DNA from 2 places in the Oscillibacter sp. PEA192 genome. Region 2 is predicted to be linked to the other one. Evidence: predicted binding sites of a transcription regulator. Region 2 holds the regulator's gene; the other holds the start of a gene.
The links. Region 2 encodes HrcA, which represses chaperone genes, less so after heat shock. Its sites were predicted from a motif close to TGTTAGCACTCNNNNNNNNNGAGTGCTAACA; they were not measured.
Positions count from the first base shown of each region.

Region 1: a site for HrcA is predicted at 4,017-4,047, ahead of DN611_RS07395 (Hsp20/alpha crystallin family protein). Genes of this name have one in related genera too.

Region 1 is NZ_AP018532.1:1,506,981-1,512,710, forward strand. Features, by position in the region: gene DN611_RS16980 (DUF4368 domain-containing protein) at 56-511, shown strand; tRNA gene DN611_RS07340 (tRNA-Tyr) at 643-730, opposite strand; tRNA gene DN611_RS07345 (tRNA-Gln) at 827-902, opposite strand; tRNA gene DN611_RS07350 (tRNA-Trp) at 909-983, opposite strand; tRNA gene DN611_RS07355 (tRNA-Glu) at 993-1,069, opposite strand; tRNA gene DN611_RS07360 (tRNA-Cys) at 1,073-1,149, opposite strand; tRNA gene DN611_RS07365 (tRNA-Gln) at 1,151-1,226, opposite strand; tRNA gene DN611_RS07370 (tRNA-Glu) at 1,233-1,309, opposite strand; gene DN611_RS07375 (helix-turn-helix domain-containing protein) at 1,339-1,575, opposite strand; gene DN611_RS07380 (hypothetical protein) at 1,929-2,168, opposite strand; gene DN611_RS07385 (hypothetical protein) at 2,242-2,628, opposite strand; gene DN611_RS07390 (HdeD family acid-resistance protein) at 2,743-3,276, opposite strand; gene DN611_RS07395 (Hsp20/alpha crystallin family protein) at 3,440-3,874, opposite strand; gene DN611_RS07400 (hypothetical protein) at 4,084-4,479, opposite strand; gene DN611_RS07405 (metallophosphoesterase) at 4,496-4,972, opposite strand; gene DN611_RS07410 (RNA polymerase sigma factor) at 4,987-5,457, shown strand.
Region 2 is NZ_AP018532.1:2,785,892-2,800,523, forward strand. Features, by position in the region: gene mutY (A/G-specific adenine glycosylase) at 1-161, opposite strand, end outside; gene DN611_RS13895 (MerR family transcriptional regulator) at 374-1,027, shown strand; gene DN611_RS13900 (hypothetical protein) at 1,011-1,265, shown strand; gene DN611_RS13905 (YbjQ family protein) at 1,246-1,557, shown strand; gene DN611_RS13910 (MBL fold metallo-hydrolase) at 1,554-2,285, shown strand; gene DN611_RS13915 (hypothetical protein) at 2,282-2,581, shown strand; gene DN611_RS13920 (putative glycoside hydrolase) at 2,641-3,684, opposite strand; gene rpiB (ribose 5-phosphate isomerase B) at 3,722-4,159, opposite strand; gene DN611_RS13930 (histidinol-phosphatase HisJ family protein) at 4,255-5,064, opposite strand; gene dnaJ (molecular chaperone DnaJ) at 5,072-6,211, opposite strand; gene dnaK (molecular chaperone DnaK) at 6,409-8,262, opposite strand; gene grpE (nucleotide exchange factor GrpE) at 8,485-9,096, opposite strand; gene hrcA (heat-inducible transcriptional repressor HrcA) at 9,093-10,136, opposite strand; gene DN611_RS13955 (folate family ECF transporter S component) at 10,360-10,971, opposite strand; THF riboswitch at 11,049-11,153, opposite strand; gene DN611_RS13960 (adenylate kinase) at 11,289-11,801, shown strand; gene DN611_RS13965 (RnfABCDGE type electron transport complex subunit B) at 11,853-12,746, opposite strand; gene rsxA (electron transport complex subunit RsxA) at 12,764-13,354, opposite strand; gene rsxE (electron transport complex subunit RsxE) at 13,354-13,989, opposite strand; gene DN611_RS13980 (RnfABCDGE type electron transport complex subunit G) at 14,007-14,632, opposite strand, start outside.

The DNA of each region.
Region 1 (5,730 bases), 1.3 Mb from region 2:
CATTCAGGCTGTGACGGGCTACATTCTGCGGCATGAGGCACATTTCCGTGCAGTGATGGAGGAACAACTCCGGCTGGAAAGCAGTGAGCAGATCCGCATCCGAAGGAAACGGCTGGAACGGAACGAAAACCGCATCGCTGAACTGAAACGGCTGTTCATCCGGATTTACGAGGACAACGCCTGCGGACGGCTGAGTGATGAGCGCTTCGATATGCTGAGCCTGACCTATGAAACGGAGCAGAAGCAGTTGGAGACCGAGTGCGTAACTTTGCGACAGGAAATTGAAGTACAGGAACGACAGAACGAAAACGTTGAGAAGTTCATTCAGACGGCGCACAAGTATGTGGGCATCGATAAGCTGGACGGCTACGCTCTGCGGGAACTGGTGTCCGCCATCTATGTGGACGCACCGGACAAATCCAGCGGGAAGCGTGTGCAGCACATTCACATCCAGTACGATGGGCTGGGCTTCATCCCGCTGAATGAGCTGATGAAAGAGGAAACGGCGTGACCGAAGTCACGCCGCACCCTTTGAAAACTCAAGGTTTTCACCATTTTTTCATTTTACTGTTTTACGACCACCCGGCCAATGATGTGACCATTATGAAAGAGGGGCACCCAGAAGCGGGTACCCCTCTATTTTGGTGGGTCAGGTTGGAATTGAACCAACGATGTTTCAGATGTCACGGTTTTACAGACCGCTGCGATCGCCAACTACGCGCACTGACCCATATGGCGGAGAGCGCAGAACTCGAATCTGATATCACTTCTGATACGATCCGCTTAGCGGGCGGTCCCCGGGCCTTCCGGGTTCACTCTCCAAATATGGCTGGGGTGGCTGGACTTGAACCAACAAATGCCGGTGTCAGAGACCGGTGCCTTGACCATTTGGCGACACCCCAGTATATTGGCAGGGATAGGGCGACTCGAACACCCACGGGCGGTTTTGGGGACCGCTGTTCTTCCGGTTAAACTATACCCCTGTATGATGATGGTGATGCCTGCGGGATTTGAACCCAGCATTACAAGCTTGAGAGGCTTGCGTCCTAACCAATTAGACGAAGGCACCAGATGGAGATACGGGTCGGATTCGAACCGACGATTAACAGCTTTGCAGGCTGTCCTCTTCAACCTCTTGAGTACCGTATCATGGCTGGGATAGTTGGATTCAAACCAACAGTGGCCGGCATCAAAGGCCGGTGCCTTAGCCGCTTAGCAATATCCCAGTATTATGGAGATCCGCGCCGGACTCGAACCGGTCATTGCAGCCGTGAAAGGGCTGTGTCCTAACCATTTAGACGAGCGGACCGTATGGCAGGGAGAAGTTCTCCCTGCATATTAAGCAACCGAGTGATCGGTAATGAGGATATCATCAATACGCACATGCAGCAGTGCAGCAAGGGCGATAAGATTATCTACAGTCGGCAGCGCAGTGCCGTTTTGCCACTTGTAAATGGCCTGCGGGGAATTGAAGCCGAATGCCATTTGTAGGTCATGCACCGTCAGCCCCGCTGCTTTGCGAAGCATCACAATATTGGTGCCTGTGCGAGCAAGGTTGATCGTTGGAATGTTCATTCTCAAATACACCTCCTATCTGAATTATTTGGCCTCATGGGCATGAAAAAGCCGCTTGTCTGCACTCAAGACAAGCGGCTTCAATAATTCAGAGAAGGAGATCCTGATAGACCGATTCTTTCAGGTCAACAGGTACTCAATCCGATCATATTCTTCTGCTTATCTTGATATGGGCGTGCTTCGCAAAAGCTATATTCCTCGCACTGGAAGATAGCCTGCCATTCGCTCATATAGAAGATAGCGGAAGAAATAGTCTTCATAGTTCTGCGTCCTTTCTGTAGAGATTTGTTCTTGGTTTCTGACTGTACTATACCACAACTCTTTCGGTTTGTCATTTGTCATTCAACTTGTGGTTAAATATCGCTGTTTTCTGGAGAGATGACACCATTCTCAACATAGTATCGGTAGCTGCCGTCGATATTGACCTTGCCCCAGTGCTTAATATCATCATTCTCTTCAAGCTCATCTGGATGGATACAAAAGTCGTCGATCTGGTCGCCATAATCCTCGTCGGCATATACCTGACAATAGTATCCGCCTTCATTAGGCTCACAATCTGGTGTTGCAGAAACATAAAGGCCCCTGTACTCCATGGTCATCGACTCCTTGTACAAAAAAATGCGGTCCCAATATGTCAGAATGCACAAACCGTTTCAAGTGCAGTTTTCACCCATTACACCAGGCTACAGCCTCTTTGAATTGCTCCCATGTAATAGCTGTACCGTATTCATCATAGATGCTGAACTCGGGATTGTCGCGGAGCCACTGCTCTACGGAGAAAATGTCTCGAAACCCATTCTCGACTCTCCAGGAAAAATGACCGGCTCTTGCTGTGCCGATCACGACGGACGCACTTTCCGGTTCCTCAATCTGAAAGAGGAACTGATTTGAGATTTTATTAAGCAGTTCATCCATGGTGTCCTCCAGGTCAGAAGTGACGGGGATTTCTTTGATCCGGTTGATGCAATCCGCCTGGATTGCGATTAGCTTTTCCTGAAGAGCAGCCACTTCTTCAACGACCTGTCGTTTCATAAATTCATATTGCGTACTCATTGTGTTTCCTCCCATGAGTCATGACTGCCGTGCACTGCCTTCAAGGCATCTCTATGCGCAACCTCTTCAACAAGATAGTCAGCCTGTGCGACCGTGGATTTTTGTTGTTAAGCTTTACATCCAGAACCGTCCGGACAGACACCCGAACGCGATGGAAACCACGCCCTGGATCATCAGGAACAGCCCCGCCAGAACGGACAGCGTCACCGCCGCAGCCAAGGGGTCCATAAAGGAGAGGAATCCAGCCGCCGCCATCAGCAGGCCGAAGGCTGTCACCCAGCCCCATCCCCGCACTCCAAACCGGCGCAGATCAAAGGAGTTTACAAATTTCGTGATGCCGGAGAACAACAGCCACATACCCAGAATATAGGGCAGAGTCATCATGGTGAACATCTGGTTGCACAGCAGGAAGATGGACAGCAGCACCGTAAGGATGCCATCCACCAAAAACCATCCGGAACCGTAAATACTGCTGCCCGCCGTGGCAAAAATCATAATATCTACCACACCGGAAAATAACATGGCCATTCCTAACAGGAAGGACAGCCCGCTCAGGGTAGCGCCGGGATGGAGCATACACGCACCACCCGCCACGATCAGCAGCACACCTGCCACGATCCACAGCACGCGGGAAACGGTTTTATTCATACATCATGCCTCCTAAGGAAAAAGAGGGGGATCCAACTTTCCTCCCGTCGATCCATTCGATCTTGTTTCGTATCCCCGCCCGGAACCCGGACGGAAATACGACGCAGGACCGCCGTTAAAAGAAACCGGCCGGGACCCGTCCTTGCGGGCCCCGGCCATTTGGTCACTCAATGGCGATAGCGGTCTGAGCAGGCACCTGCTTGACCTCGGCCTTGGGGACGAACAGCTTCAGAACGCCGTTCTCATACTTGGCCTTCACATCCTGAGGCTCCACATCCTCGCCCACATAGAAGCTGCGGCTGAGGGAACCGGCGTAACGCTCCTGGCGGATATAACGGCCCTTCTTATCCTCCTCGTCCTTGTCCAGTCCCTTGGCGGCGCTGACGGTCAGGCAGCCGTCCTGCAGCTGGATCTCTACCTCGTCCTTCTTAAAACCGGGCAGGTTCATGTCGATCTCGTAACCGTTCTCGACCTCCCGCACATCGGTGTTCATCAGGTTCTTCGCATGCTTGCCGTACAGCTCATGTTCGGCCTTCGGGAACATTGCGCTATTAAAGAAATCATCAAACAGGTTCTCACTAAAAATACTGGGTAACATAAATTGTTCCTCCATTCAATTCCCGCTCTCGGTTCCGGGAGAAGCTCCCGGTCCGGAGCTTGAGTATTTATAATTTGATTTGATTTCTTGGGGGGGGATCTCTTTATCCCTCTCCCTAAGATTGTGTTCATTATAACCCCGTTTTTAGCAATGTCAATATACGAGTGCCAACGTTTACAAAATCAGCGATCTTTGTTCACACTTTCCTGCTATTTTTGAGTATTCGTTTTGTTATATTCGATTTTTCTTTGGTTTCGATTTAAATTATCGTCATTTTGTTTATAAATTAAAAACTCGCATCCCGACTTCTTTACTTCGAGGGCGCCGGCCTCAGTCAAATCAACAGAGACTTCCTTGCCGGCTTCTTCCCAGGATACGGTGTAACCGGCATCCGGCGCTTCGTATAACCACCAGCCGATATTGTCATACTGGTCTTGCATAGTGTACTTCAGCAAATCGCGCAGTGCGAGCAGGTAGAGATTGTCCTTGTCGAAGGCAGGAAAACCATCGCACATTTTACTGAGGGCCTTATCGAACTCATCAATACGAGCCTCCTGCTGGCGTATCTTCTCAATCGTGCTCAAAAACAGTGCTTTTGGCAGCACAGGCAGCACTCCTTTCTTATTCATGCGCGGATAGGATTTCTTTCAGCGTTCTCGGCTCGTAGCCCATGTAAGGCATCATGCAGCCGACATTGATGGCGCGAATGGGCTTTCCTTGTTGAACATTCAGTTTCTTGTTCTCGTTGAGCTCTTTGACGCATTTCTGGAAGAATGCCTCTTCCACAGTATTATGAGTATGGGCGTAGAGAAGAATCGATCCGCGATGCTGGCCGTTCCACATCAGGATGGGATAGTGCATCAAGCAGAGCTTGTATGTCTTTCCATCAAAGGAATCGGCAATCTCCCGGTAGTCAGTGATTTCCTCAAAGAGCCGCTGATAGCGATAGTCGGACAGGTCATCGTGGTTACCGCGAAACAAAATCTTCTTGCCCTTCAACTGGGCAACCAGCGCGAGTAGTGCACTGTTCTTACCCCGCATGGCCATATCGCCCAGGATATAGACGGTAGTGAAAGCGCTTTTAGACCGCGGTACCACAATGGAGGTCGCCTATGGAAGATGAAAAAATCATTGGGCTATATTGGGAGAGGAACGAGGATGCCATTACAGAAACCTCCTCAAAATACGGAAAGCTCTTTTTTCGCATTGCCAGTAATATCCTACTAAACCATGAGGACAGCGAGGAATGTGTGAACGATACATATTTAGGCTTATGGAATGCCATTCCCAAAGAAAGGCCGTCACCGTTTTCCGTATTCGCAAGTAGAATTACCAGAAATCTTGCCCTGAAAAAGTATGAATACCTCTCCGCAGAAAAGCGAAAGCCAGAGGCGATTTGTTCATTTGAAGAACTTGGTGACTGTGTTTCTGGCAAGGAGTATGTTGAAAGTGAAGCAGAAAATCGGCGCATCGAGCAGCTTATCGACACATTCCTTTGTCAGATAGGGGAAGAAAAGCGCAACATTTTTTTATGCCGATACTGGTATTTGCTATGGTTTTTATTGCCTTTATCTTATTTTTAATACTCTTTTAGAAGATGTTTCCTCAAATGTCGATGCAATGAATGAATCTAATCTACCACTCTATATTTTGTTCTTTGTAATAGCAATGCATAGTATTTCTATTACCTTAATATATAGAGTTCTAAGACCAGCTGAATAGAGAGTGTGCAGATGTTTCAGGCTCTAATAGCTAAAGTGTATAGAGCCCTCTCCAGCGGCCACAGAGATAGGACCTCAGTGGCCGCAGGAATAACTATAGTGGATTTTCAGAAAAGACCATGCCAACAACAAATG
Region 2 (14,632 bases):
GCTACCCGGGTCTGCTGCAGCATGATCTCCGAGACCCAGATCTGATACGGGTCTGTGGTCCGCCGCCAGGGCAGGTCCCGGGCATTGGCCCGATACCACGCCAACAGCGGCCCCGGCAAATCTTGTAAAACAGTTTTGGTTGTCAAATTCTCACCGCACATGGTATGATTGTACCATATCCGCAGAATGGATATGGCACCCTTTCCGAACTTGCGCCGCTGTATCAGCCTGTCCAGCCGCACAATCGCCGCATTGCGGTTATTGTACCACATCCGGCGCCAACTTCCCACCCCCTGTACAAAAATTTTGAAAGTCTCTTGACTTTCCCCCGGGTGGAAGGTGTACCCTGTCCCCAGAGATGAGGTGTAATCCCTTGAAAATCAATGAAGTGGAAGCCCTGGTGGGCATCACGCGGAAGAACATCCGCTTTTATGAGGCGGAGGGACTGCTCTCCCCCCGGCGGAACAGCCAGAACGGTTACCGGGACTATGGGGAGACTGAGGTGGAGGTCCTGCGGCGGATCAAGCTGCTTCGGAAGCTGGGCCTTCCGCTGGAGGAGATCCGGCAGATGCAGCACGGCGCCTACACCGTGGGGGACGGTATGCGCCGCCATCTGGTGTCCCTGGAGCGGGAGCGGCAGAATCTGGAAGCGGCCATCCGCTTCTGCGGGACGCTCACAGACCGCAGGGAGCGGCTGGAGGAGCTGGACGCCCAGTCCCTGCTGGATCGGATGGCCCAGATGGAACAGGAGGGAACGACCTTTATGAACAAGCAGAAGCAGGACACCAGGCGCCGCCGCTTCGTGGCGCCCATCGTGGTCGCCATCGTCATGTCAGTCCTGATGGCGGGGCTGATCTGGCTCTTCCTCTGGGCTTTCGAGGTGGATCCGGCCGGTGCGCCGCCCCTGCCGGTGCTGGCGCTCTTTGTGGCCATCCCGGCGGCAGTGGTGGTCGGTGTGGTCATCGCCCTGGTCCAGCGGGTCCGGGAGATTGAGCGGGGAGAGGAAGACGATGCGCGGAACTACTGAGCGGCGGGATTGTCGACAAGCAGCGGTGTCCGCCGCAGGGACGGCCGTATGGCTGCTGGCTGCGGCCGCGGTGTTGCTGTGGGTGCGGCAGGCCTTTTTCCCCAGCGGTGCGGCATCCGTTCTGCTGGCGGTTCTGGCCGCTGTCCAGGCAGCAGGGCTGATCCCGCTGGGGCTGGCCCTGCGGGACCGCTTGAAAGAGATCAAAGGAGGAGAATTATATGAAGCTCGTCAGTATTGAAACCATTCCCGGCCAGGAATTTGAGGCCCTGGACATCGTGCGGGGCACGGTGGTGTACAGCAAAAACTTCGGCCGCGATTTCATGGCCGGCATGAAGACCCTGGTGGGCGGAGAGATCACCGGCTACACCGAGATGCTGGTGGAGGCCCGGCAGATCGCCACCAAGCGCATGGTGGACGCGGCAGAGGCTCTGGGAGCCGACGCAGTGGTGGGCCTGCGGTACGCCTCTGCCTCCGTGATGCAGGGGGCGGCGGAGGTCATTGCCTACGGAACGGCTGTAAAGTTCAAATGATGCACGTCACCTTTCTGGACCACAGCGGCTTTCTGGTGGAGCTGCCCGGTCTCACGCTGCTCTTTGACTGGTGGAAGGGGGACCTGCCCCCCCTGCCATCAGGCCCCCTGCTGGTCTTTGCCAGCCATCGCCATCCAGACCACTTTGATCCCCGGATTTTTGCTCTGGATGACGGGCAGCGGGATGTCCGATTCCTTCTTGGCAAGGGCATCCATCTGACAGACCGGAACCGGAAGAAATGGGGACTCTCGGAAAAAGCCGCCGCGGACTGCCGGGTGCTTTCCGGCGGGGAGAGCGCCTCTCCCCTGCCCGGCGTCACCGTGGAGGCACTGCCCTCCACCGACGAGGGCGTGGCCTTTCTGGTGACGGCGGAAGGCCGGACGGTCTTTCATGCCGGGGATCTGAACTGGTGGCACTGGGAGGGCGAGGACCCCGTCTGGAACCGGAACATGGAAGCGGACTTCCGGCGGTATGCGGAACCTCTCCGGGGCCGGAAGATCGATCTGGCCATGCTGCCTCTGGATCCCCGTCTGGGGGAGGACGGCTTCCGTGGCCCCCAGTACTTCCTGGAGCTGGCGGATATCCGCCGCTTTCTGCCCATGCACCAGTGGGGAAATTTTAACTTTACAAATCAATTCCTGTCATGCTATACTTCTTTCACATCCCGAACTGTGTACGTTAACAGAGTCGGTCAAGTCTTTACATTTGAGGAGGAAGCGGACACATGAAGATCGATGGCAATGAACTTGCAATTGAGCAAAACGAGCTGGACCGGGAGGGCCGCCATGCGGAAGCCATGGCCATCAAGCGGGAATTTCTGAAGCAGGTGCGGGAGAGCGGTGACCACTGCCCCTGCAAGCAGGCCTGCCCCCACCACGGCAACTGCTTTGAGTGCGTGACGCTGCACCGTGGTCATCGGGATCACTTGCCCATGTGTATGTGGGATATGGTGAATGAACGGCTCCATAAGCTCTCCCGATTGACAGAGGGGACCCTGCGGTCCTATGAGGAGGCGCACCGCTGAGGAAGCTCCAGAAAAGCGCCCGTGCCAATCGGCACGGGCGCTCTCCTCTTCATCTGTCTTCAATCTGCAAGGATCAGGCAGCTGCCGGTCACATCAGGGCTGTGGCCCGTTAGCTCCGCCACGAAGTCCGTGTCCTCACCGGCGGCACTGACCGCCGCTTCCAGCGCGGGGATCTGGTCAACCGTGGTGACGGCGTAGACTCGGTCCACCAGCGGGGCGATATCCGAGAGTACCAGGCCGGCAGTGTCGTCGGCGCCGGAGGTGATGACCTCCGGCGGCAGCTCAATGGAGACAGCCACACCATACTCACCCAGAGCGCTGCGCAGCTCCTCCAGGAACAGCCGGATGCTGGCCGCCCGGTCGGCGCCGTTGTAGTCGATCTTGTCCAGCTTCCCTACTGTGGGATAGCCCACATCCGTTAGCAGGATTTCATCAAAACCCTGTTGTGCCAGCTCCGCCGCCAGGGTGCACAGGTACTGCCGGGCCGCCGGCTTGCTGGGATCCAGCCAGTTTCCGTTGTTCCCGTCGTAGAAGATATAGCCGCCGGTGTTCTTCAGTCCCATGCCCTCCACGTCCGCGCGGGCGGCAATGGGGTCCAGGAAGCAGCTCATCCGGCCGATGGAGTGGTAACTGCTTTCCGTCACCTCCGCCAGAGCCGCCGCCGTGTCCTCCGCCGTGCTCACGGTGCCGGCCGCGGCGCCAGTGGCAGCAAAGTAGATGTGTCCGGTGCTGTCTTTCAGCGTGACGGCAGCAGCGTTATAGGCGGGAGCAGACATCACAGAGGCTCCCAGCCAGGCATCTTTCCAGCCCGCCTGGGTCAGCGGCGCGGCGGAAGCAGAGAAGGCAGCCAGAGCCTTCGGCTTCTCCGGCTCCTGAATGGTAATCTCTACGTCCTCTGGGGGCACTTCCTCTTCCGCGGGGGGCGTCTCCGTCTTCCATGGCAACTCCAGGTGGAAGCTGCCGTCCCTATCATAGACGATATACTCCTGCAGCCATAGAAAGCCCACCGCCGCCAGGATGATGAGCACCAGCAGCACTGCCAGCGCGATCTTCCCCTTGGAGGTCCTGCCCCGGTAGCTCCGGTAGCCCTTGGTGCCTCCCATGTCCGTCACCTCTTCTCCAGGAGATTGCCCCTGCCCGTCAGGGCTGGATGGCGTTGAGCTTGTTCACGCGCCGCTCATGCCGGCCACCCTCAAAGTCCGTGGAGAGGAACACCTCCACCATCCGCTCCGCCAGGTTCTTGCCGGTGAACCCCGCGCCGATGGCAAGCATATTGGCGTCGTTGTGGCGGCGGGTCATCTCCGCCTCCAGGGAGTCGGCACAGTGGGCGCAGCGGATACCCTGCACCTTGTTGGCGGCAATGGAGATGCCGATGCCGGTGGTGCAGATGACGATGCCCCGATCATACTCGCCGGAGGCCACAGCCCGGGCCGCCGCCTCGCCGAAGTCGGGGTAGTCGCAGCTCTCCGTCGAGTAGCAGCCGAAGTCCTTGTATTCATGGCCCAGCTTCTCCAGAAGCTGGATGATGTCGCATTTCAGCGCGTAGCCGCCGTGATCAGAACCCAGAGCGATTTTCATGGTGATCGTTCTCCTTTTCAAATCAAGTCATCCCATTCGGAGAGGAATGGGGCTGGAATGGATTTATTATAGCCAGTTTTCCCCTGAAAAGCAAATCACAATTCATGCCACACCGGTTTCCCCTGCCGGAAGGCGGCAAAACGGCGGAATCCGCAGGCCCGCAGCAGCGCCTGCCCCTCCCGGACGGCACAGCCCACAAACCCCGGCGTGTGGGCATCCGTCCCCAGGGTGACGATCTCGCCGCCCAGGGAGCGGTACAGCTGCAGCCACTTTTCGTCCGGCAGCGGGGTGTTGCCCCGGTTGGTGTTGAGCTCGATCCCGATGCCCTTGGGGATGATGAGGCGGAAGATCTCCGCGATCTCCTCCTCGAACCCGTCGAAGCTGACATGCATCCCCCGGTTCTCGTTCAAATACCGCAGGGGCAGCGTCAGATGGCCCAGTACCTGGAATCGCCCCCACTCCGCGAGCTTCCGCACCTGGCCCAGGTAGTCGGCAAGGCAGTCCCGCGCTTCCTGTTCATCCCGCGGGGTAAGGAAATACAGGTCCCGGCCCTCCATCTTCTCCGACAGGGTGTGGATGGAGCCGATGAGAAAGTCCAGCGGCGGGGCCTCCGCCAGCATGGACTCCATCCGCCTGATGCCCCACACGGCGTCTCCCAGCTCCGCGCCCAGGCGCAACGTGATCCGGTCCCCCACCGCCGTCCGGGCGGCGCGGAACTCCGCAATCATGGGATCCCAGTCATAGGCCCCCCGGGGTTCGGTGGTGCCGAACCGGATGGGCTCCACATGGTCTGTGAAGCAGATCTCCTGGAACCCCAGCCGGATGGCCGCCTCCGCCATCTCCTGCATGGAGGCGGAGGCGTCCGGTGAGATGCGGGAGTGGACGTGGTAGTCGGCTAAATACATACGTGCCTCACTTTTTGAACTTCTTGAAGAACTTCTTCTGCTCCTCGTAATTGCTCTCGCCCATGGTCTCGGCGAACTTCTTCAGGGCTTCCTTCTGCTCCTTGTTCAGATTTTTGGGGGTTTCAATGTAGACGGTGACATACTGGTCGCCCCGCCCCCGGCCGTTGATGGAGGGGATGCCCTTGCCCTTCAGGCGGAAGGTGGTGCCGGACTGGGTGCCCTCCGGCAGGGTATACTTCACTTTGCCGTCGATGGTGGGGATCTCCAGCTCCGCACCCAGCACCGCCTGGGTGAAGGTGATGGGCGCCTCGCACAGGACGGAGGTGCCCTCCCGCCGGAACAGCTCGTGAGGCCGGACCGTAATGGTAATCAGCAGGTCGCCCGCCGGGCCGCCGTTCTTGCCGGCGTTGCCCTGTCCACGGATGGAGATGGTCTGCCCGTTGTCGATGCCGGCGGGAATGCTGGCCTGAATGGTCTTTTTCTTGCGCACCATACCACTGCCCCGGCAGTCCTTGCAGGGCTGGTGGATAATCCGCCCCTTGCCGCCGCACTTGGGGCAGGGGGAGGAGGTGGCGAACACGCCCATGGGCGTCTGCCGCCGGACCTGGACCGTCCCGGTGCCGTGGCAGTCCGGGCACACCTCCGGCGACGTGCCGGGGGCACAGCCGTTGCCGTGGCAGGTGTCGCAGGTCTCATACCGCTCCACGGTGACTGCCTTCTCACAGCCGAAGGCCGCCTCCTCGAAGCTGATGGCGATGGACATGCGGATGCTCTCGCCCCGCTGGGGGGCGTTGGGATTGGTGCGCCGCCCGCCGCCGAAGCCGCCGCCGAAAAAGCTGCCGAAGATGTCCCCCAGGTCGCCGAAGTCGAAGCTCCCGTCGAATCCGCCGCCGAAGCCCCCGGCGCCGAAGTTGGGGTCAACGCCCGCATGGCCGTACTGGTCGTACCGGGCCTTCTTGTCCGCGTCGGAGAGGACCTCATAGGCCTCGTTGACCTCCTTGAACTTCTCCTCCGCCGTCTTGTCCCCCGGATTCAGGTCCGGGTGATACTTCCGGGCCATTTTTTTATAGGCCTTTTTGATCTCATCCTCAGAGGCTCCCCGGGAAACCCCCAGGACCTCGTAGTAATCGCGTTTCTGTTCTGCCATAGAATCACCAACTTTTCAATTAGGAATGGGGAGTTAGGAATTAGGAATTGTGGAATCCGCTCCCGGCGGATGAATTGAAATCCGTCCGGCTCCGCCGGACACCTCAATTCCTTATTCCTGATTTCTAATTCCTAATTCATGAGAGCGTGCCGCGCAGGCGGGGGTGTCCCCCGCCCGCGCGGCCGCATGGCATCTGATCACTTCTTGTTATTCTCGTCATCGTCGACCACCTTGTAGTCGGCGTCATAATACTGGCCCTGCTGGGCGCCGGCGTCGGGGCCGGCCTGCTGCTGGGCGCCGCCCTGGGCCCCCTGGGGATTGGCCTGCTGATACAGCTTCTCGCTGACGGCGTAGAAGGCCTGGGTCAACTCGTCGGTAGCGGTCTTGATGGCAGCGGTATCCGTGCCTTTCAGAACCTCCTTCAGTTTGTCGATTCCGGCCTGGACCTTGCTCTTGTCATCGGCAGGGATCTTGTCGCCCATCTCGGAGAGGGTCTTCTCGCTCTGGTAGACCATCTGGTCGGCCTGGTTGCGGACCTCGACCTCCTCCTTCAGCTTCTTGTCCTGGGCAGCATACTGCTCGGCCTCCTTGACGGCCTTCTCAATGTCCTCCTTGCTCATGTTGGAGGAGGAAGTGATGGTGATATGCTGCTCCTTGCCGGTGCCCAGGTCCTTGGCGGAGACGTTGACGATGCCGTTGGCGTCGATGTCGAAAGTCACCTCGATCTGGGGCACGCCGCGGCGGGCCGGAGCGATGCCGTCCAGGTGGAAGCGGCCCAGAGACTTGTTGGCCGCGGCCATCTCCCGCTCGCCCTGGAGGACGTTGACCTCCACGCTGGTCTGGTTGTCAGCGGCGGTGGAGAAGATCTGGCTCTTCTTCACGGGGATGGTGGTGTTCCGGTCGATCAGCTTGGTGAACACGCCGCCCATGGTCTCAATGCCCAGGGACAGGGGTGTGACATCCAGCAGCAGCAGCCCCTTCACGTCGCCGGTGAGGACGCCCGCCTGCAGGGCGGCGCCCATGGCCACGCACTCGTCGGGGTTGATGCCCTTGAAGGGCTCGTTGCCGGTGAAGTTCTTCACGGCCTCCTGCACGGCGGGGATCCGGCTGGAGCCGCCCACCAGCAGGACCTTGCTCAGGTCACTGGGCTTCAGGCCCGCGTCGGACATGGCCTGGCGCACGGGGCCCATGGTGGCGTCCACCAGATGGGCGGTCAGCTCGTTGAACTTGGCCCGGGACAGGGTCACGTCCAGGTGCTTGGGGCCGTTGGCGTCGGCGGTGATATAGGGCAGGTTGATGTTGCTGGTGGTGACGCCGGAGAGCTCGATCTTGGCCTTCTCGGCGGCCTCCTTCAGCCGCTGCATAGCCACTCGGTCGGTGGACAGGTCCACGCCGTCGGTGCGCTTGAACTCGCTGACCAGCCACTTCATGATGCACTCGTCGAAGTCATCGCCGCCCAGGCGGTTGTTACCGGCGGTGGCCAGGACCTCGATCACGCCGTCGTCGATGTCCAGGATGGACACATCGAACGTGCCGCCGCCCAGGTCGTACACCATGATCTTCTGGCTCTGTTCCTTATCCACGCCGTAGGCCAGGGCCGCGGCGGTAGGTTCGTTGATGATGCGTTTCACGTCCAGGCCGGCGATCCTGCCGGCGTCCTTGGTGGCCTGGCGCTGGGAGTCAGTGAAGTAGGCGGGAACCGTGATGACCGCCTCGGTGACTGTGCTACCCAGATAGGCCTCAGCGTCCGCCTTCAGCTTCTGGAGGATCATGGCGCTGATCTCCTGGGGGGTGTAGCTCTTGCTGTCAATGGTCACTTTATAATCGCTGCCCATCTCCCGCTTGATGGAAGAGATGGTGCGGTCCGGATTGGTAATGGCCTGGCGTTTAGCCACTTGACCCACCATGCGCTCGCCGGTCTTGGAGAAAGCCACCACGGACGGGGTGGTCCGGTTGCCCTCCGCATTGGGGATGACCACAGCCTCGCCGCCCTCCATGACGGCCACACAGCTATTTGTCGTACCTAAGTCGATACCGATAACCTTAGACATAATGATTGCCTCCAATTTATGATCAAATAATTCTATCTCAACAAATAAAAATTTGCGATTGTTGTTTTCATTCACGCCAGGCGAATCCATTGCAATGATTTGTCAGGATATATGCCTGACAAAAACACGTTGGCTCGTGCGCCTTGGGCGCACACGCCAGTGGCCGATGTCCCTGGTGCGGGGGAAGGTCGAGGGGGGACACAGTCCCCCTCTCGAATTCGCTCAGTTTGCCACCTGCACAATAGCGTGTCGGATCACCTTGTCACCCAGCAGGAACCCCGCCTGGAACACCTGGGATACCACGTTCTCCCCAAGGTTCTCATCATCGATGTGCATAACGGCGTTGTGCTTTTCCGGGTCAAATGGCTGGCCCTGGGCCTCGATCTCCGTGACTCCCAGCTTCTTCAGGATCTCCTGGTACTGGTGGAAGATCATCTCCAGCCCCTTCTTGTGGGGAGAGTCCTCATCGCCCTCAGTGGCCACAGCCCGCTCCAGGTTGTCGTACACCGCCAGGAACTCCTTGATGGTGTCCGCCTTGGCGTCCTGGTAGAGATTGTCTTTCTCCTTAGCGGTGCGCTTGCGGTAGTTGTCGTACTCTGCCGTCAGCCGGACGAACTGATCCTTCACGGACTCCAACTGCCGGGCGGCCAGCTCCGCCGCCTCCATCTGCTCCCGGGTCAGGGTGTAGGTCTTTTCCTTTTTCTTCTTGCCCCTGGCGGCCTTCTCCGCCTTCTCATCGGGCACCTTCTCCTCCGCGGGGGGAGCCTCTTCCTGAGGAGCCTCCTGCGGCTCTTCCGGCGTCTCCTCCGCCGGCTGCTTCGTCTCTTCGCTCATTCTTTTGCATCCTCCTTCGGGGGTAATTCCTGTTTGCCGAACAGCCGCGTCAATCCCTCCGCAAAGCCGGAGAGCCGGGCGGCCACGGTTCCGTAATCCATTCGTGTGGGTCCCACCACGCCGATCAGGCCCCGCATGTCGTTGCCGATGTCATAGCTGGCCACCACCACACTGGTGTCCTGCAGGGCCTCGCTGACATTCTCCGGACCGATCAGGATCTTCATGGGCCCCTCGTCCGGCACAGGGAGATTCTCCTTGCTGTCGGACAAAAAGCTCATCAGCTGGTGGGCCTTGTCTGCGTCCCGGAACTCCGGCAGCTTCAGCAGTTGGCTGGTGCCCACGGTAAACACCTCTTTCTGCCCCGCCTCCTGCAGCACATCCGCCGCGTAGGCGATGGTCTGGCTCAACAGCAGGAACATCTGGGGCGTCACCTGTTCGGACACATCCATCAGCCGCCGGTTCATCTCGTCTGCGGAGATCCCGGTGAAGTTGCTGTTCAGCAGGTTCACCAGGGTGGGCATCTGCTCGGTGTCCACCTTCAGCTGCATCCGCAGCAGCTGGCTCTTCACCCGGTTGTCGCCCATCATCATGACCACGATGCAGCTGTGCTCATCCACGGGCAGCAGCTCAAACCGCCGGGCGGTCATCTGCTTCTTGCCGGTGGCGGCCACATAGGCGGGGTAGTTCATCAGAGAACTCACCGCTCGGCCCGCCTGGGAGATCACCCGGTCCAGCTCCTCCATCCGCATCTGGAGGGACTGGTTGATCCGCTCCGTCTCTGCGATGGAGAGCCGCTGGCGCTCCATCAGCTCGTTGACATACAGCCGGTAACCCTTGGGAGAGGGCACCCGCCCAGCGGAGGTGTGGGGCTGTTCCAGATAGCCCAGCTCCGTCAGATCCGACAGCTCGTTGCGAATGGTGGCGGAGCTGACGCCGCCCATCTCCGCGGCAATGGCCTTGGAACCCACCGGCTCTGCAGTACGGACATAGTCCTCCACCACCACTTTCAGTATTTGCTTTTTCCGGTCTGTGAGTTCCACAAAAAGCACCTCTGGTCCAAGCTGTCTCACGCTGGTTTTAGCACTCCTTTCTCCGGAGTGCTAAAACGAGTTTACCACCACGCGCCTTCATTGTCAACGGATGGATATAAACAAATTGTAAACAAATGCCATCGGATTTTTGAACATTTTCCGCGGCTCCGCAAATCAAAAACCGGCCGCCTGCCGCGGCCGGTTTTTCGTCTCACATGGTCCCCCTGTCCGCTCAGTCCGGCCTGGCCCCCGCCCCCTGCCGGGGCAGCATCCCCGTCCGCTGAAGGGCTGGCTGCAGCGCCCGCAGTAGAAGCACCAGCAGCACCGTCTGCACCGGCAGCATGATGAGGTTTTTCACCGCGCTGAGAGACGCGCTGGCATACCAGGCCTCCAGGCTGAAGCGGCCGTTGCTGTTGAGAATGGCGATCCACAGCGCCCCCAGCACCACGTTCTGCACATTGGTGACCAGCTTGGCGCAGAAGATCCGCCAGACCCGCAGGGGCGCCCGGTACAGGAACAGAGCGTAGGTCAGCACACCCAGCATGGTGGTCAGAGTATAGCCGGGGAAAAAGGGATAGCCGCCTCCTCCAGTGAGGAAGAAGCTGAGGATGTCCTCCGCAAAGGCGAACAGCAGGCCCAGCACCGGGCCGCAGACCCAAGCACAGACGGACCGGGCCAGGAAGCCCCAGGTGACCTTGGCCCCGCCGAACAGCGGCACCGAGGGCACTTGGGCCAGCACAATGCACAGGGCGATCATCAGGGCGGAGAACAGCAGCTTCCGAAGGTCCCGGACCTCCCGGGACGCGTCCCGCCAGTAGTCGGCGGAAAAGGGATGTGCGTACATAAAAAACCTCCTTCTGTTTTGGCAGTCCGAAATTCGGAGATGCCGCACAGAGGAAGGCCGAAAGGGTCCCTGTATGCGGCAGCGGGATGCGGGACACACACTGCGGACTCGCGGTCCTTTCGTCCGAAGAGCAACTCCCCGTCTCTCCAGCACTGGATGTACACGTATGTCCCTACTCTGCCTGTTAGATATTGTCCATTATAGGACTTTCGCGGAAAAAAGCAAGGGTTTCCGCCGTTTTTCCAGCACACCTTGCGGCAATCCGGTCCATGTGTTAAGATGACCGCAACCCGAATGGGAGAGGAGGCGATCCGCAGATGGTTCTTTTGATTACCGGCGCCTCGCACACAGGCAAAACCCTGCTGGCCCAGAGACTTCTCCAGACATACCGCTATCCCTGTCTCTCCATGGATCTTCTGAAAATGGGACTTATCCGAAGCGGCAACACCCGCCTCACGCCGGAGGATGACCGGGAGCTGGAGTCCTATCTGTGGCCGATTGTGCGGGAGATCATCAAAACCGCCATTGAAAACCGCCAGGATCTGATCGTGGAGGGCTGTTATGTCCCCCCACGCTGGAGTCAGGACTTTACGCCGTCCTATCTCCGGGAAATCCGCTTTTGCTGCCTTGTGATGACCAAGGCATATATCGAGACCCATTTTGCAGACATACAAAAATATGCCTGTGCGGCAGAGCGGCGCATTGACGATTCCACCTGTACGAAAGAGACTCTCCTCCTGGATAACGCGCACTATCAGCAGATGTGCGAGACCTGGGGGTATCCCTGTATTCTGATCGATCAGGCGTACGAGGTGGATATCCCCCTGTGAAAAAACGATCCCGGCCCTTTCGGCCGGGATCGTTTTTTCACTTACTCTACGTTACTGGGCAGCGCCAGCGGTCTCCGCAGCCTTCGCGGCAGCGGCCTTCTCCGCCTGGGCCTTCTTGATGGCCTTGTACTTCTCCTTCTCCTCCGCGGTGGCGATGGGAAGGATGGCGTCCCGCGGGCAGACCTTGGTGCAGAGCTTGCAGCCCACGCACTTGTCGTAGTCGATGACGGCCACGCCGTTCACCACATGAATGGCGTCCTTCTTGCACTCCTTCTGGCACAGGCCGCAGCCAATGCAGGAGTGGGTGCAGACGCTCATGGCAGCCTTGCCCTTGTCCTGGTTGGCGCAGGCCACGTGGACCTTCTTGGACACAGGGACCTCCGTAATCAGATGGCGGGGGCAGGCCTTGGCGCAGGCCATGCAGTCGGTGCACTTGTCCGGGTCCACCACGGCGGCGCCGTTGGGACCGATGGACATGGCGCCGAACTGGCAGGCGGACACGCAGGAGCCGAAGCCCAGACAGCCGAACTGGCACTCCAGAGGACCACCGGCCACCTTGGTGGCGGACAGGCAGTCCTTCACACCGACGTACTCATAACGCTTGGCGGCGTTGGTGCCGCCGTTGCAGCGGACAAAAGCCACCTTCCGCTCACCGGAGGGAGCCTCCTGGCCCATGATCTTTGCGATGGCGGCAGCATTCTCCGCGCCGGCAGGGGCGCACGCATTCACCGGAGCCGTGCCCGCCAGGATGGCGGCGGCACAGCCGGCGCAGCCGGGGAAGCCGCAGCCGCCGCAGTTGGCGCCGGCCAGATGGCTGAGGATTTCCTCTTCCCGGGGGTCCTTCTTTACCTCAAAGACCTTGGAGGCTACTGCCAAGATGAAGCCGAACACGGCGCCGAGGACAGCCAGCACCACAACGGCAGCAATGACATTTCCGATATCCATTTTCCTCTTGCCTCCTCTTACCAGACCTTCAAACCGGAGAAGCCCATAAACGCCAGGGCCATCAGACCAGCGGTGACCAGGGCGATGGGAAAGCCCTCAAACGCCTTGGGATAGTCCGCAAACACCAGCCGCTCCCGGATGCTGGCGAACAACACGATGGCCAGCAGGAAGCCCAGGCCGCCGGTGATGCCGTAAACTACGGAGGAGATGAAGTTATAGTTGTTCTGCACGTTCAGCAGCACCACGCCCAGTACGGCGCAGTTGGTGGTAATCAGGGGCAGATACACACCCAGAGCCGTGTACAGAGACGGCATGGATTTCTGTAAAAACATCTCCACGAACTGGACCAGGGATGCGATGACCAGAATGAAGGTCACGGTCTGCATATACTCCAGTCCAAAGCGAACCAGGACGAACTCGTTGACCGCATAGCACACGGCGGAAGCCAGTCCCATGACGAACGTCACAGCGATGCCCATGCCCACAGCGGTGTCCACCTTCTTGGAAACACCCAGGAAGGGGCAGATGCCTAAGAACTGGGAGAAGATGAAGTTGTTTGCCAGAATGGCACCCAGCGTAATTGCCAGGAGTTCATAGATTTGATCCATTATTTGCTCTCCTCCTTATTTTTCTTAGGTCTGGACAGCGCCCACTGCATCAGGGCAATGAGGCAGCCCAGCACCAGGAAGCCGCCGACGGGCAGGGTCAGCATGCCGATGGGGAACTGCTCCGGCAGGATCTGAATACCGTCGCCGCCGTTGAGGATACCGCCGCCGAAGGTGCCGGCGCCCAGAAACTCACGGATGATGCACATAACCATCAGCACCACAGTGTAGCCAAAGCCCTGGAAGATACCGTCCCAGAAGGAAGCGGCCACACCGTTCTTGTAGGAGAAGGACTCCGCCCGGCCCAGGATGATGCAGTTCACCACGATCAGGGGGATGAACACGCCCAGCGACTCGGACAGGGCCGGAACGAATGCCTGGATCAGCAGATCCACGCAGGTCACGAAGCCAGCGATCACCACAATGAACATGGCGATACGGATCTTGTCCGGCACGATCTTGCGGATAGCCGCGATGATGACATTGGAAAGGGTCAGGATGACGGTGACCGCCACGCCCATGCCCAGGCCGTTGAAGAACGAGGTGGTGATGGCCATGGTGGAACACATGCCCAGCACCTGCACCAGCACAGGGTTGTTGGTGATCAGTCCCTCTTTGAACTGTTTGCCTAAATTCATGAATTGCTCCTCCCTTCTCAGCCCATGGCAGCCACGGCAGCCAGCGCCGCATTCACGCCGGCAGTCACACCCTTGGTGGAGACGGTGGCGCCGGTGATGGCGTCCACGTTAGTGCCCACCGTCAGAGTGCCGTCCGCCGCGCTCTTGCCGATAAACTGGTCCAGCACGCCCACGCCGGAGGCGGTGGGTTCGTTGCCCACGACCTTCGTGCCGATGCCGGAGGTCTCAGAGTGGTTGACGACAGAAACGCCAGTGACGGCGCCTTCCGCGTCCACGCCCACCATCATTTCAATGCTGCCCTGGGAGCCGGAGGCGGTGACCTTTACGGCATAGCCGGCGGCCTCGCCGTTCACCTGGACCTCGTACATCTCGTTCAGGGTGCCGCCGGCAGCTGTGGCCGCAGCGGTCATGTCGCCAGACAGTTCCAGCGCGTCGGAGAAGGTGGTGTTGTCCGGATCGGACACCACGGCCAGCATGGCCGCTTCAGTCTTCTGCTGGTTGATCTCAGCGATGGGGCCGGCCGTCACACCGTTGACCAGACCCAGCAGCAGTGCCACGATCAGGCAGGTCCCCAGCAGGGTCACAGTCAGCTTTACGATGTACTTGGGGTCCATATCAATCTTTTCTTTGGTCTTGACTTCGT